One region of the Paenibacillus sp. J22R67 genome, then DNA from elsewhere that is predicted to be linked to it. Evidence: riboswitches for the same ligand, from Rfam matches in the RefSeq annotation. Region 1 holds a riboswitch; each other region holds the start of a gene.
What was found. A riboswitch is a leader RNA that binds a small molecule or an ion and turns the genes downstream of it on or off. The one in region 1 is predicted to bind ZMP and ZTP.
Positions count from the first base shown of each region.

Region 1 (3,207 bases):
ATTCCCAGTTTGTCCGCATATCTTGGTTAAGAAAGCGGACAAGGGGGACAGCACTTATGCTCGTAAATGGCGTTGAATTTGGACAAATAATCACCATATTCATCATGGCGTTAGCCTTGGGTTTGGATGCTTTTTCCTTGGGAATCGGTATCGGCATGAAGGGGATTCGCTTGGTGGATATTTTTAAAATAAGCATGGTGATTGGACTTTTTCATATCATAATGCCATTAATGGGCATTTTCATGGGGCAATATGTCTCGCTTCTCCTTGGTAATGTGGCTGCTGCAGCTGGCGGATGTTTGCTCATTCTTTTGGGTTCCCATATGGTGTATAGTTCAATTAGAGGAGAGGAAGCAACTTCTCTTGATCATAGGTCCTTATGGGGGCTGACGATTTTTGCGCTTAGTGTCAGTATAGATTCGTTCTCGGTAGGTGTATCCCTAGGGATGTTTGCGACGGATATCCTGTTAACCGTGCTTATATTTGGTTTGTTCGGCGCGTTGCTCTCCGTAGCTGGATTATTGGTTGGCAGACGGGTGAACGGCTGGGTTGGCGAGTATGGCGAAGCGTTTGGCGGGCTTATTCTGCTCGCGTTTGGGATCAAGTTTTTGCTATGATACAATAGAGGCGGGGCAGGCTCTGCCTATGTTTCTTAGAAAGTTTCAGCTTATGCTTACGAAGAAAACTTTCCTACGGAAAGTTCTTAGGAGGATCTCATGTTGCGAATTCTATTTGTCTGTACAGGAAATACGTGCCGCAGTCCATTAGCCGAAGGTTTGCTGCGTATCAGGGTGCACCAAGAAGGACTTGCGGCGGAAGTTCGTTCAGCTGGCGTATCCGCGATGACGGGCACTCCGATCTCCCGAAATAGTGCAGCGCTGCTACAAGAAGCAGGGTTCAAAGAGTCTATTCGTTCATTAGCCATTCAGGAGTCTGAGGTGAAGTGGGCAGATCTCATTTTGACCATGACGATGGGGCATAAACGTACGGTTATCCAGCGCTTCCCGGGTGCGATTGATAAGATTTTTACACTCAAAGAATATGTAGAGGACGATCATCGAATCCTTCAGGCAATTGAGGAAAGGGAGAAGCTGGTGACGGAAGTTCAGCTTAAGCAAGCTCTTTCACAAGCGATAACAGTCGAAGAGAGAAATCGGATTTATCTGCTTGAAGATTCAATTCCGGATTACGATATTTCTGACCCTTACGGCGGCCCATTGGAGGTTTACCGGCAGACGGCGAATGAAATTAGCGGGAGTTTAGATAAATTGGTTAAAAAACTTCGTGAGCGAAAAGATGACCCGCAGTCTGGGAAATGATTTGCGTAAGACATCTTTACACCTCGCGTATAATGCGATAAGATGGATCTATCAAGCAAGACTCAATGTAACTGGCGACGAGTGGGAGTAACCACAATGGAGCATTGAGCTATACGGCCGGTCGCCTGGGCAAAAGAGCAACGCGCTATTTCTAGCGTGTCCGCTCTTTTTTTCGTTTTCTGGTGGACTTTGGGATATAATAGAATGGTCGAATTCGAACAAGCAAAGGAGCGTTCTATTCATGAAAATTGCCTTAGGTGCGGATCATGCAGGCTACCGTTTGAAAGATGTTATCATTCCTTTTATTGAATCATTAGGCCATCAGGTCATAGATTATGGGTGCAGCTCTGCAGATTCCGTTGATTATCCGGATTATGCGATGAAGGTTTGTGACGATGTGGTCTCAGGCGAAGCTGACAAGGGAATTCTGATCTGCGGAACAGGTATCGGGATGTCGATCGCCGCGAATAAGGTTCCAGGTATCCGTTGCGCGCTGGTCCACGATCTATTTTCTGCTAAAGCTACACGGGAGCACAATGATACGAATGTACTTGCTTTAGGCGAGCGTGTCATCGGACCGGGTGTTGCCGAGGAAATCGTGAAAATTTGGCTGGAAACAGAGTTTTCGCAAGGTGTTCGTCACCAGAACCGTATTAACAAGTTGCAAAGCATTGAAGATCGCTTCGCGATTCATCCATAAGGGTGGCCACCATGACAAATTCCATACTTCACACGATCGCAGAGGATTTGGAAGCAAATCTTCGTGAGTTGGTTAAGGTGGGCAATCTAAGGCCAGGACAAATTCTGGTCATTGGTACGAGCACGAGTGAAATACTCGGTCATCGGATTGGGACATCGGGTACGCTGGAAGCAGCTCGGCCGATTTTTGAAACAGCGCAGCGCATATGCCGTGAGTTCGGTTTGCATCTGGCTTTTCAATGCTGCGAGCATTTGAACCGCGCACTTGTCATTGAGGAAGATCTATTCGCGATCTCCCCTCAGCTTGAGCCTGTGTCGGTCATTCCGGTGCCAAAAGCCGGCGGTTCAATGGCCTCATATGCGTATCGTCACTTCGCGAAGCCTGTTGTCGTTGAGACCATTCAGGCACACGCTGGGATCGATATTGGCAGCACGCTGATCGGGATGCATTTGCGTAGGGTTGCTGTGCCTGCACGGCCGCCCGTGCGGAATATGGGTCATGCTTATGTGACTATGGCGTTTACACGACCTAAGCTGATTGGCGGCACAAGAGCTGTCTACACACCAGAGGCTGCCGAGCAGCTTTATCAGCAAGCCGCGCCAGATGCGGATTGCTAGGTTAACTTATAGATATAAACTATCCTTTAGGAGGAATTCCATATGACAAACTTTCTAAGTAAACAAGATCCAAAAATCGTAGAAGCAATGAATCTAGAGCTTGGTCGTCAACGCGACAAAATTGAGCTTATCGCATCTGAAAACATCGTAAGCGAAGCAGTGCTTGAAGCGATGGGTACAGTGCTGACAAACAAATACGCTGAAGGTTACCCAGGCAAAAGATACTACGGCGGCTGCGAATACGTAGACATCGTAGAAGATATCGCTCGCGACCGCGCGAAGGAGCTTTTCGGAGCTGAACATGCGAACGTTCAACCGCACTCTGGTGCGCAAGCGAACATGGCTGTTTACTTGGCAGCTCTAAACCCTGGTGACACGGTTCTGGGTATGAACCTGGCACATGGTGGTCACTTAACACACGGCAGCCCTGTTAATGCTTCCGGTATTCTATACAACTTCGTTGCTTACGGCGTTAGTGAGAAGGATTTCCGCATCGACTATGACGATGTTCGTAAAGCAGCATTCAAACATAAACCTCGCATGCTTGTTGCTGGTGCAAGTGCATACCCGC
Region 1 covers NZ_JCAUAX010000012.1:31,695-34,901, forward strand. Annotated here, with positions in the region: gene AC58VC_RS31460 (manganese efflux pump MntP) at 57-617, shown strand; gene AC58VC_RS31465 (low molecular weight protein arginine phosphatase) at 717-1,319, shown strand; ZMP/ZTP riboswitch at 1,377-1,457, shown strand; gene rpiB (ribose 5-phosphate isomerase B) at 1,561-2,019, shown strand; gene AC58VC_RS31475 (TIGR01440 family protein) at 2,031-2,636, shown strand; gene glyA (serine hydroxymethyltransferase) at 2,679-3,207, shown strand, end outside.

Region 2 (3,207 bases), on a different contig from region 1:
CTGCCATCAGGTAGCCACGAATAGTTATCCACACCCCGTGTTACGTTCTTAAAGGGTTCCACTTTATCACGGTTAACCTTTGCGATATTCAAAACGCCATCTATTTTAAAAGCAAGATCATTCCTATTGGGAGACCACTGAAAATTGTCACCGCCTGGATACACACGGTTATGTTTTTTCATCTCCAAGCTATACACCCATATCTCATGCTTCTGTTCTCCGAGGGCAAGAGAGTAGGCAATGAACTTCCCATCAGACGACCATTTGGGTTCGCTCACCAGTTGATTTAGAGTGACTTGGAGCTCCTTATCCTCTTTTTTGACCCATAGATCTCCGCCCCGTACAAACGCAGCTTGTATGGAATGCTTGGGTTCAGCAAATCCGACTTTACACCATAAAACTGAAATCAACAGGCTGACTACTATCATTTTTATTTTCATCCGTTACCTCCACTTCAATTGTTACAGGAGTATTTTTAACATGTTGATCCAAATTATTCCTGAATACATAACAACAAAAAAACTCTTAACAACTCACACTGACCAAAGGCCCGAAGAGCAATTAAGAGTTTATCATTTGAAATAGCCGTATCTTACCAAAAGCCTGTAATACAAATAAACTAAGCCATAAGCAAGTATATAGGATACAAAGGTCCAACCTATATTCCAGTGATTGCTGTATTCTACTTTGCCAAAAATAAACGCCAAATATTCCAGCGAAGTCGTAGCTAGGCACAAACAGCCTATTTTCAGGAGCGCATGTCGATTATTTTTCCTAATCCAATAAATCATATAACCCGCCATAACGGGATAAAGACCTAAATCAAGCGGAAGAGCCGAAAGTGTCTCATCATTTTCAATCAATGGAGTAAAGTCCCAGAATTCCAAATGATAGCCCGTATCATTGATTAATCCTGCTATTGTGACCGTAATTGGGCTTATAAGAAAAACAATAATGCGAGACTTCCTATACAGATAGATGCCAAACACCCAGGGGATTAAAAATCCTACAATAATGTTTAACAGCATGATTTTCACCTCTTCACTCTAGATCCCCTAGTATGACCAGTTGTTGGCGAAAATATGTTGTTTACAAAAGTCTGGGACGCCGCTGTTATCTTATCGTTTACTTGCTAATTTCTCAGCAGCATCGACCGTATGTTTGAGTAAAGTTGCTATGGTCACTGGACCGACCCCGGCTGGAACCGGTGTAATGGCCGAAGCCACCTTCCTACAAGCCTCATAGTCAACATCCCCGATGTTGCCAGGATTGTAGCCTGCATCCAAAACAATTGCGCCTGGTTTCAGCCAATCACCCTGAACAAATTGCGGCTTCCCCACTGCAGCCACGATAATATCTCCTAAGCGTACGATATCGGCCAAATTCGCTGTTTTCGAGTGGCAGGTCGTAACTGTTGCATTCTTATTTAGCAGCATCAAAGAAACAGGTTTGCCGAGGATTGGACTTCTTCCAATGACAACCGCATGTTTACCTTCAACAGGAATTTTATAATAGTCTAAAATTCCAATTATCGCCGCCGGCGTGCAGGAAGGGAACTCAGCAAATCCGAAAGCATTCTGAGCAAATCCCAATGTAGTCACTCCATCGACATCTTTATCAATATGAATCGCCTCAAAAGCTGCCCTTTCATCGATCTGTTTCGGGACTGGGTGCTGCAGCAAGATACCATGCACGCTATCATCATCATTAAGCTTGTTAATTGCCGCAATTAACTCCTCCGTAGTCGTGTCCTCAGGAAGAACAACACGAATAGATTGAATACCGAGTCGCTTGCAAGCATTTCCTTTCATCCGTACGTAGGTTGCTGACGCAGGATCATCACCGACTAGCACAGTCGCTAAACAAGGGACGATTCCTTTTTCGGCCAAATTTTCTACTCTGCTGAACAACGATTCCTTCATGGCGTCTGCGACTCGATTACCATCCAAGATTAATGTTTCTGCTGACATGTTAATCATCCCTTTTGAGTAAATTGGAAACGCAAAGAGGTAAGGGGATATCCCCTTACCTCTGCCCAGGCGTACGGCTGATTATCTATGTGCTCCCTCATGGTTACCCATGTTCCGCCAGTCACACACAGTTGCTTCTATGAATTCATCATAACAATTAATGACATAGATTTCAATGCGTATGATAGGATGGAATAAAACATGTACATCCTAAGGAGAATTTATCTATGTCGACGATTCGAGAAATGACAATCGAAGATTATGAACAAGCCTTTTTACTGTGGAGTCAGATTGAAGGTCTTGTATTAAGTGAGGCAGATTCCAAACCTAATATCGAGAGCTATCTGCATCGAAATAAAGGATTTTGTTTCGTCTGCGAAGCGGATAAAAGGATCGTTGGAACTATTTTAGCGGGGCATGATGGCAGAAGAGGGTTTATCTATCACCTAGCTGTTAATCCGGAAAACCGCAAACAAAGGATTGGACATCGGCTCGTAGAGATGAGTTTGGCTCAGTTAAGAGAAATAGGCATTGAGAAATGTCATATTTTTGTGCTCGAAAATAATGATCTTGGCCATTCTTTCTGGACGGCAGCGGGTTGGGAAAAAAGAAGCGGATTTTTCGTTTATTCGAAAACGCCTTAGGCGATCAAATAGAAAAGGGCTGTCTAGACCTGTTGGTCCAGCAGCCTTTTTTTTATAGTTTTAATGTCATAAATGAACTAAGCGGGTCATCGGTGTAATCCGAAAACGGCAGACAATATTCAAACCCGAAGTTTTCATAAAGTCTTCTTGCAGGTTCAAAGGCTTCCATGGAGCCTGTTTCCAGACTTATTCGCTGATAGCCACGTTGCTTGGCTTCCCCAATGATGTGTTCTAGAAGCTGCTTGGCAACCCCTTTTCTTAGATGGGCTGACGAAGTGCGCATGGATTTTATCTCACCGTGTCCGGAGTCAAGTTCTTTCATTGCGCCGCATCCAGCTAATTGACCTTGATCCCATGCACTCCAAAATGTGACTTTCGGTGATTTAAGCCCATCAATATTCAGGGCATGCATGCTCTCTGGTGGTGAAAGCTCTGACATCCCTTTCAGATGTTCAAGGATTAATGTTTGTACCTCAGGACCGGTTAAATCATCAATTTTAATGTCCAAAACAGTCATTCTGAATCTCTCCTTATGATTACTCTCTAATTCTACGTTATATTTTACATGAATTTGCCTAAGGTCAAAACCTTTT
Region 2 covers NZ_JCAUAX010000008.1:147,241-150,447, forward strand. Annotated here, with positions in the region: gene AC58VC_RS26540 (TolB family protein) at 1-440, opposite strand, end outside; gene AC58VC_RS26545 (CBO0543 family protein) at 573-1,028, opposite strand; gene AC58VC_RS26550 (bifunctional 5,10-methylenetetrahydrofolate dehydrogenase/5,10-methenyltetrahydrofolate cyclohydrolase) at 1,119-1,970, opposite strand; ZMP/ZTP riboswitch at 2,027-2,105, opposite strand; gene AC58VC_RS26555 (GNAT family N-acetyltransferase) at 2,198-2,614, shown strand; gene AC58VC_RS26560 (GNAT family N-acetyltransferase) at 2,667-3,122, opposite strand.
Region 2: it holds a riboswitch for ZMP and ZTP, as region 1 does, so the genes downstream of both, AC58VC_RS26550 (bifunctional 5,10-methylenetetrahydrofolate dehydrogenase/5,10-methenyltetrahydrofolate cyclohydrolase) here and rpiB (ribose 5-phosphate isomerase B) in region 1, are expected to answer to the same signal.

Region 3 (3,207 bases), on a different contig from region 1:
TTGCGAGGAGCGGCGCAAGCTGTTCCTTCATTCGGCGGCGGCGCTATTCGCGGAAAGAGGCTACGCAAAGTCAGTCTTGAAGCTAAACTGCCCTTCGTTGAGAAAAGGCAACGGATCCGATTTAGTCCGTTGCCTTCTCATGTTGATATTGAACTCTCGGTTGCAATAGGTACGCATTTAATATCATCTTTTCAATTATTTAGGGGATGGGCATACCATTTTAATGTCTTCCATATCTAACATTTGAGAGCTCTCGACTAAACTGCTTAAAGGGACGCTTTGCTCATTTTCTTGTTGATCCAAAGGATAAACTCTTGCGGTTTCATTCTCTTCGTCGACATGTTGAATGTAGATTGGCTTCCCGTTATAAGTGACATCAACCATGGTAGGTGAAACTGCAATCTCTTGTGCGCGTTGATTATTCATTTTCCGGCCTCCTTCACGTACTAGTTACATTATTTGTGTATGTGAAAGGATCTATTCATGGAAAGGCACGTACAAATATACTGTGGTGCCCTATATTTTCCGAGCTGGAATGGCACTACGCCGGATGCTGTTTATCATATATCATTAATGTATTTCCTGAGCATCATGCCCCAAAGTATGTAGAATCACCTTGTTCCCGCCAAGTAGTTGAACCTGATTACATATAGTTTCAAGTAACGCTTTTCCTATCCCCTTACGTTGACTATCCTTATGAACTGCTACCCCAACTATTTCATAAAGACCTTTTTCAAAATCGAAAATATATCCAGCATGACCGAGAACAATATCGGTATGTGCCACGTAATACCCGCAAATCTTATTATCCTGTTTCTCCAGAAACTCAGCCCACCTAAGTGGGTATTTCTCAATGATGAAATTTGGAAATTGAAGCGGATGATTTGCCATAATATTCTCAACATGACTTCGGTCATTATCTTCCAATAAACGTATAATCAAACCTGTTCCCCCCTTGAATATAGAAAGCTATTAAATTAGTACAACATTCAATCGTGATCCTTAAGTTAACAGTTTTCATTACTAGTGTGTGGCATGAAAATATTAGACAATTTCCCCGCCTGATAGTAAGGTTAATCCATCAGCTTTTGGACCTTTTTAACCACTTCCATATTCGTAAGTGATTCAACAAGATACAATCCTAAATCAATTGAAGCAGAAACGCCTCCACCAGTAAAAATATTCCCATCCCGTACAAATCGGGCCTTAATAACCTCTGCGCAATAAGGAGTCAACAATTCGTATGCAGATGGGTTCGTTGTCGCCATTTTATCTGTTAAGAACCCAGCGGCACCTAAAAGCAAAGCACCTGTACAAACAGACACTTTGTATTCCACATCTCGAGCACTTTGTATCCAAGAAACAAACTCTTTACCGTATCTCAATTCTCTAGTAGACATTCCGCCGGGGATAAATATCAAATCATACTTAGACAAATCTGGGCTAATATGCTTTATCTTTATTGTCATACCACGATCATCTGTAATCTCCTCGCGCTTTGCACACAGATCCCATGACACATCTTCTTTAGCATTTAGAATTTTTAGCCAAGATACTGCGTCATAGAAACCGACAAAATCCAATGTTGTCATCTTGTCAAAAAGAATATAAGCTAATTTCATTCCATAACACCGTCCCTTTCATGGATGGATACAAAAAAAAGCATCTGATCTTAGATCAAATACTTTGCCCAGGCGAACGGCGTATGAAATATGTGCTTCCTCGTGGTACTCCACGTTTCGCCAGTTATATATACCAAATATTTACTTTATTGTAATCGGGAAAATCTAAAATAATCAAGTTAATTATTACGTTTTTCTGCCCGTTACTTCAACAGGCAAAGGCAGCCGATCGTGTGCGGCTGCCTTCATGTCGTGATTGAACTATAGTTCTTACGTTCGTTGAATATAACAACGTCAATAATCACTCCCTAAACAAATATTCCCTCTGGTCTTTTTTGTTATATAATTCCCAATACACATCGGCTATCCTGTCCGGATCGTAAAACGTCCCCTTTTTAACATGATCAGCGATTAGAACCTGACCTACATAAATTCCGTATGGAGATAACGTCTCAGCCATTGAATGCGCAAGCGAGTGGAGTGCGGCTTTGCCAACGGATAAAGAAGCATAAAGTGGGTTTGGAATCAGCGCAATATCGCCTCCTGTGAAAAAGAGCGTCCCTTGTCTTCGTTCGACCATATCCGGGATGACTTGTTGAGCGCTGGTCAGCGCACCGACAGTGTTTACCTTAAAATCTTCAATAAGCTGGTGTTCGGTTATCGAAAGGGGATCCCCTGGTACGATGTGTGCTGCATTATATACCAACACATCGGTGGCTCCATATTGATTTTTTATTTGTTCAAAGGCTGTTTTTAATGACTCTGGATCCGATGCATCTGCTGAAATTCCGTGCGATTCAATAAATAACTGTCGAAGATCTTTCAAGCTGCTTTCCAATGATGGTTTGGTTCTTGCTATGAGAACTACTCGGAAGCCATTGCTTCCAAATTTCTTGGCTATATCTGAGCTTACTCCCGGCCCAGAACCGACGATGACTAATAAAGGCTTATCGCTCATTCCTACCACACCTTGCTTTCAGATATTAGTTTAGAAATAACCTATTTATAATAATTTATCAAACTTAAGCGAAAAAATATTCATTACTCTTGTTCGAGTTTAGCAATCCAACGTGCGCTATTTAGAATGAGCCGTTTGATAGCTTCTGGTCTGAAAGAATCTGCCCTGTGACCCGGATGTAAATAGACTACCTTTCCTAAACCATAATTCTGAAAGGAATTTCCCAGAAAGAATTGAGTGAACAGCTTGGGATCTCCTATTCGGGGGCAATCAAGAGTACAGCGCGGGCGTGAGATGCTAAAGGAGTTGCTGACTGGTTGCTGCCATATTGAATCGGATCACTACGGGAACATTATCGATTTTCACATCAAATGGCGTTACCCTTCTTGATCAACCAACGAACAAGAAGGGTAACTAAGATAGATAGTATGTGAGGATTAAACACTTTCTTTTGCACTATCCCTTTAGTTGAAAAGGCTGCCGATCAACGCTGTTGGCAACCTTCTCCTGATGTCTATGGAATAAAAAAAATCCGTTAGCGTATCCCCCCACTTTTGATCAGATATTCTAAGCTACCATCACGCTCATCTCTTAACAAACAGCTAATAAACTTCTCTCCAATCAAAA
Region 3 covers NZ_JCAUAX010000003.1:934,908-938,114, reverse strand. Annotated here, with positions in the region: partial or broken gene AC58VC_RS16225 (small acid-soluble spore protein H) at 253-426, opposite strand; gene AC58VC_RS16220 (GNAT family N-acetyltransferase) at 571-942, opposite strand; gene AC58VC_RS16215 (DJ-1/PfpI family protein) at 1,074-1,622, opposite strand; ZMP/ZTP riboswitch at 1,682-1,760, opposite strand; gene AC58VC_RS16210 (SDR family NAD(P)-dependent oxidoreductase) at 1,924-2,580, opposite strand; partial or broken gene AC58VC_RS16205 (RNA polymerase sigma factor SigZ) at 2,793-2,970, shown strand.
Region 3: it holds a riboswitch for ZMP and ZTP, as region 1 does, so the genes downstream of both, AC58VC_RS16215 (DJ-1/PfpI family protein) here and rpiB (ribose 5-phosphate isomerase B) in region 1, are expected to answer to the same signal.

Region 4 (3,207 bases), on a different contig from region 1:
CATTAAAATCGTCCCTCCTACGGAAAACGATCTTGCAAATCGCCTATCGTTTGAAGGAAATAACATCCGAATCATAGACGAAGTACGAGTGAATTTATTACAAGATCAATTTCAAACGATTTATGTCGTTACCGATCAGGTATTTGATCGCATTGCAGAGGTTGAACAAGCCCAACCCCAGTATGCGTTTCATGTCAAGGATTGGTCTGACACCTACGTCATCTATGATGAATATGAGAAGAAATATGGCGATAGTCAGAGAGCGTTATTTTTATCCAAATCTCATATTTATGAAACTGAAAAAAGAGCATACGGCACAATTATGTTCTTATCGATATTCTTAGGCGTCATCTTCTTCGTAGCTTCAGGAAGTTTTATTTACAACAAGTTTTACATGGATCAGGAAAGTGATAAACAGAAATATAAGCAATTGCATAACATCGGTTTAACTTTTAAAGAAATGAAAAAAGTTGTTTCAATCGAAATTGGTGTATTGTTCCTGTTTCCTTACTTCGTGGCCACTATGCATTCCGTCGTTGCTTTAGGAGCCTTGCAAAGGATATTTAAGTTGGAAGTTGGTGCAGCCGCGTTCACCGTCATGGGCATCTTCTTGTTCCTTCAGATCGTTTATTTCTTGTTTATTAGAAAAAATTATTTGAATGTGATAAAAAGACATCTAAACTTCAGCTGAAGCAAAAAAAGTGCCATTGATAGAAGTTTTCTTCTAGCAATGGCATTTTACATGCTCAAACAATTGTAGCGCACTTTAAATACGTCGTTCGTACAAGCTTGCGGCCCAGCCTTGAGCTTCATAGCGACCACAAAACGTGAATCCTTCACGGATGTAATAGCGATTGAGCGCCGCGTTGCCAGCCATGCAATCTAGACGCAGCCAGGATTTGCCTTGTTCTCTGGCATAACCCTCTGCCCAATTGAGTAGCCGTGTACCTATTCCCATACCAGGGTAGTCCCGGGAAACGGCAAGTCGATGTACATACCCAGCATCTTCGTGGAACCGTTCCCCCCAAATCTCTTCATCCTTCCAATGAACGGATAGGCAGCCGACAGGCACACCCTCCATATGCGCCACAAATAACTCATTCTGCTCGATCAGTTCGGACACATAGGCCTGTGTAAACCTTTCTTCGCGCCACTGCACAATACCCTGGGTCCGCTCAATCCACCGTGCCGCACTGACCAATAGATTACGCACCGCTTCTCCATCTTCCAACATCGCTCTTCGTATGTCCAACCTACCATGCCAAATGTATTCTAAAAGCGCAGCCGTTTCCAGCGCCAATGCTTCGCTAGACATCCGCGCCACAACATGTAAGGCAGCGTCGAACCCTGTTGTTACACCGCCGGACATGACAATTTTGCCATTATCGACATACCGGACATTCTCAACAACTTTTGTATCTGGTGACACCATGCCCCGTAAAAGGTCGTATGCTTTCCGGTTCGTTGTCACTCGAAGCCCCTTCAACAAATCAGCTTTCGCCAGCAACAGCGCTCCGGTACATACCGAAAGCACAATTGAGGCTTGACTCGCCACCTCGCGAATCCAGGTGATCAGTCTTGAGTTGGTTATTTCTGTACGGGCTCCCAACCCTCCGGGCACGATGAGAATGTCAATCGCTGGGCAGTCATCAAAGCTATACCGTGGCGTGATCGTGATGCCGCTAACGGTTGTCACAGGGATTTCTTTTTCGGCAACTGTAAAGACCTGAAATTCGCTACCCAAGTACCCAGCGACTCCAAACACATCATGAGGACCGGTAAAATCCAACGTATCTACCCTTTTATACAACAGAACTCCGACATTCCTTGCCCTCTTCATCGTCATCATCTCCCTAGAAAATAAAAAGAGCATCTGACCCATTGGATCAAACGCTCTGCCCAGGCGATCGGCTGTACGTCATACGCGCTCCCCCGTAGTCCTCTACGTTTCGCCAGTTACGCGTACCAGAAATTCCCTTTTATTATACTTAGAAAAATGAAAGTCGTCTAGATGAAAACACCATTTTCCTTGATTCATCGAATTGGAACTTTAAATATAAATAATAATGCTATAACAATTGGTATAGTAATCGCGTACGCAACTAATGGTCGGCAATAATGTAACCGAAGCAAAGGAAAGGTGATGATATTGAAGAGAACGGAATAAAGCATCGTCCAACCGTTAAAATGTATAATCGCTCCTGTGAGCAAGTAAATGACCTCAATAAAAGAGTAAATGACCACCCATAATCCAATCCATAAAGTTGACTTCGCAATTCCTTTAGGATATTTACCTAGAAATATCAGTGTTGTGGCTGCGAAACATACCAAACAGCACATCTCGGTACCGATATAACTATGAATTGGCGGTTTTGGCTGATGCTGCCATAGCGGATAATGATAGGTAAGCAACAAATAGAATATGTCTCCAAGCAAGAAATACAGTATCGTAGCATGGTATTTTTGCCAATTTCGCCAGTCTCCCCAACGCCATGCTGCAAGTATTATTATTATTGCCATAGCAATGAAAAGCATTTGATTACCTCATAACACTGAATCTTTCGTTTTACAAGTTATAATTCCCTAATCCATTTAAGGGTATACGCAAATTAGAGTGATAATACAGTAATTGACTCACTGTTGAAAACTTCCCCATTGTCGCGGAACCCGCAGCTTTCCATGGCTTCCCGGCCATACCCCCGGTTCTGGTATCGTTTATCAATCATTAGTCGTAAATATGGAACGCCGGTTTTCAAGTGTGATTTTTCTGAGTGTAATCATACAAAGTGCCCCCCTCATTATCTCCTAAGATGAGCATTCGCCCACGTAAATAGAATAATACGATGAGCAAAATACGGGAATGGTTTCCTTCTGTAGGTATCAAAAGATGGTCGGCACCATACCCCCATCCATCCGTATTGGAGCTCCTTTAAACGCGGACGCATAAGGACTGCATACGAATGCAGCAAGTCTGCCTATTTCAAAAGGCTGAATAAATCGCTGTATTTCGGAGTGAGGCAGGTTGGCTGCCATAAACTTTTTCTCTTTTTCACTAAATGCCATATTCTCGGGAAATAAACTTTCAATGATTTGATACACATTTTCGGAAAGCGTTGGACCTGGCATGATCGTATTGGATGTAACTTCCGTTCCTATCGTAAGTTTAGATAAACTTTTGGACAGTGATAATAACATCGATTTGGTCAT
Region 4 covers NZ_JCAUAX010000002.1:357,368-360,574, forward strand. Annotated here, with positions in the region: gene AC58VC_RS07740 (FtsX-like permease family protein) at 1-691, shown strand, start outside; gene AC58VC_RS07745 (GNAT family N-acetyltransferase) at 767-1,840, opposite strand; ZMP/ZTP riboswitch at 1,891-1,970, opposite strand; gene AC58VC_RS07750 (CBO0543 family protein) at 2,035-2,535, opposite strand; gene AC58VC_RS07755 (SDR family NAD(P)-dependent oxidoreductase) at 2,881-3,207, opposite strand, start outside.
Region 4: it holds a riboswitch for ZMP and ZTP, as region 1 does, so the genes downstream of both, AC58VC_RS07745 (GNAT family N-acetyltransferase) here and rpiB (ribose 5-phosphate isomerase B) in region 1, are expected to answer to the same signal.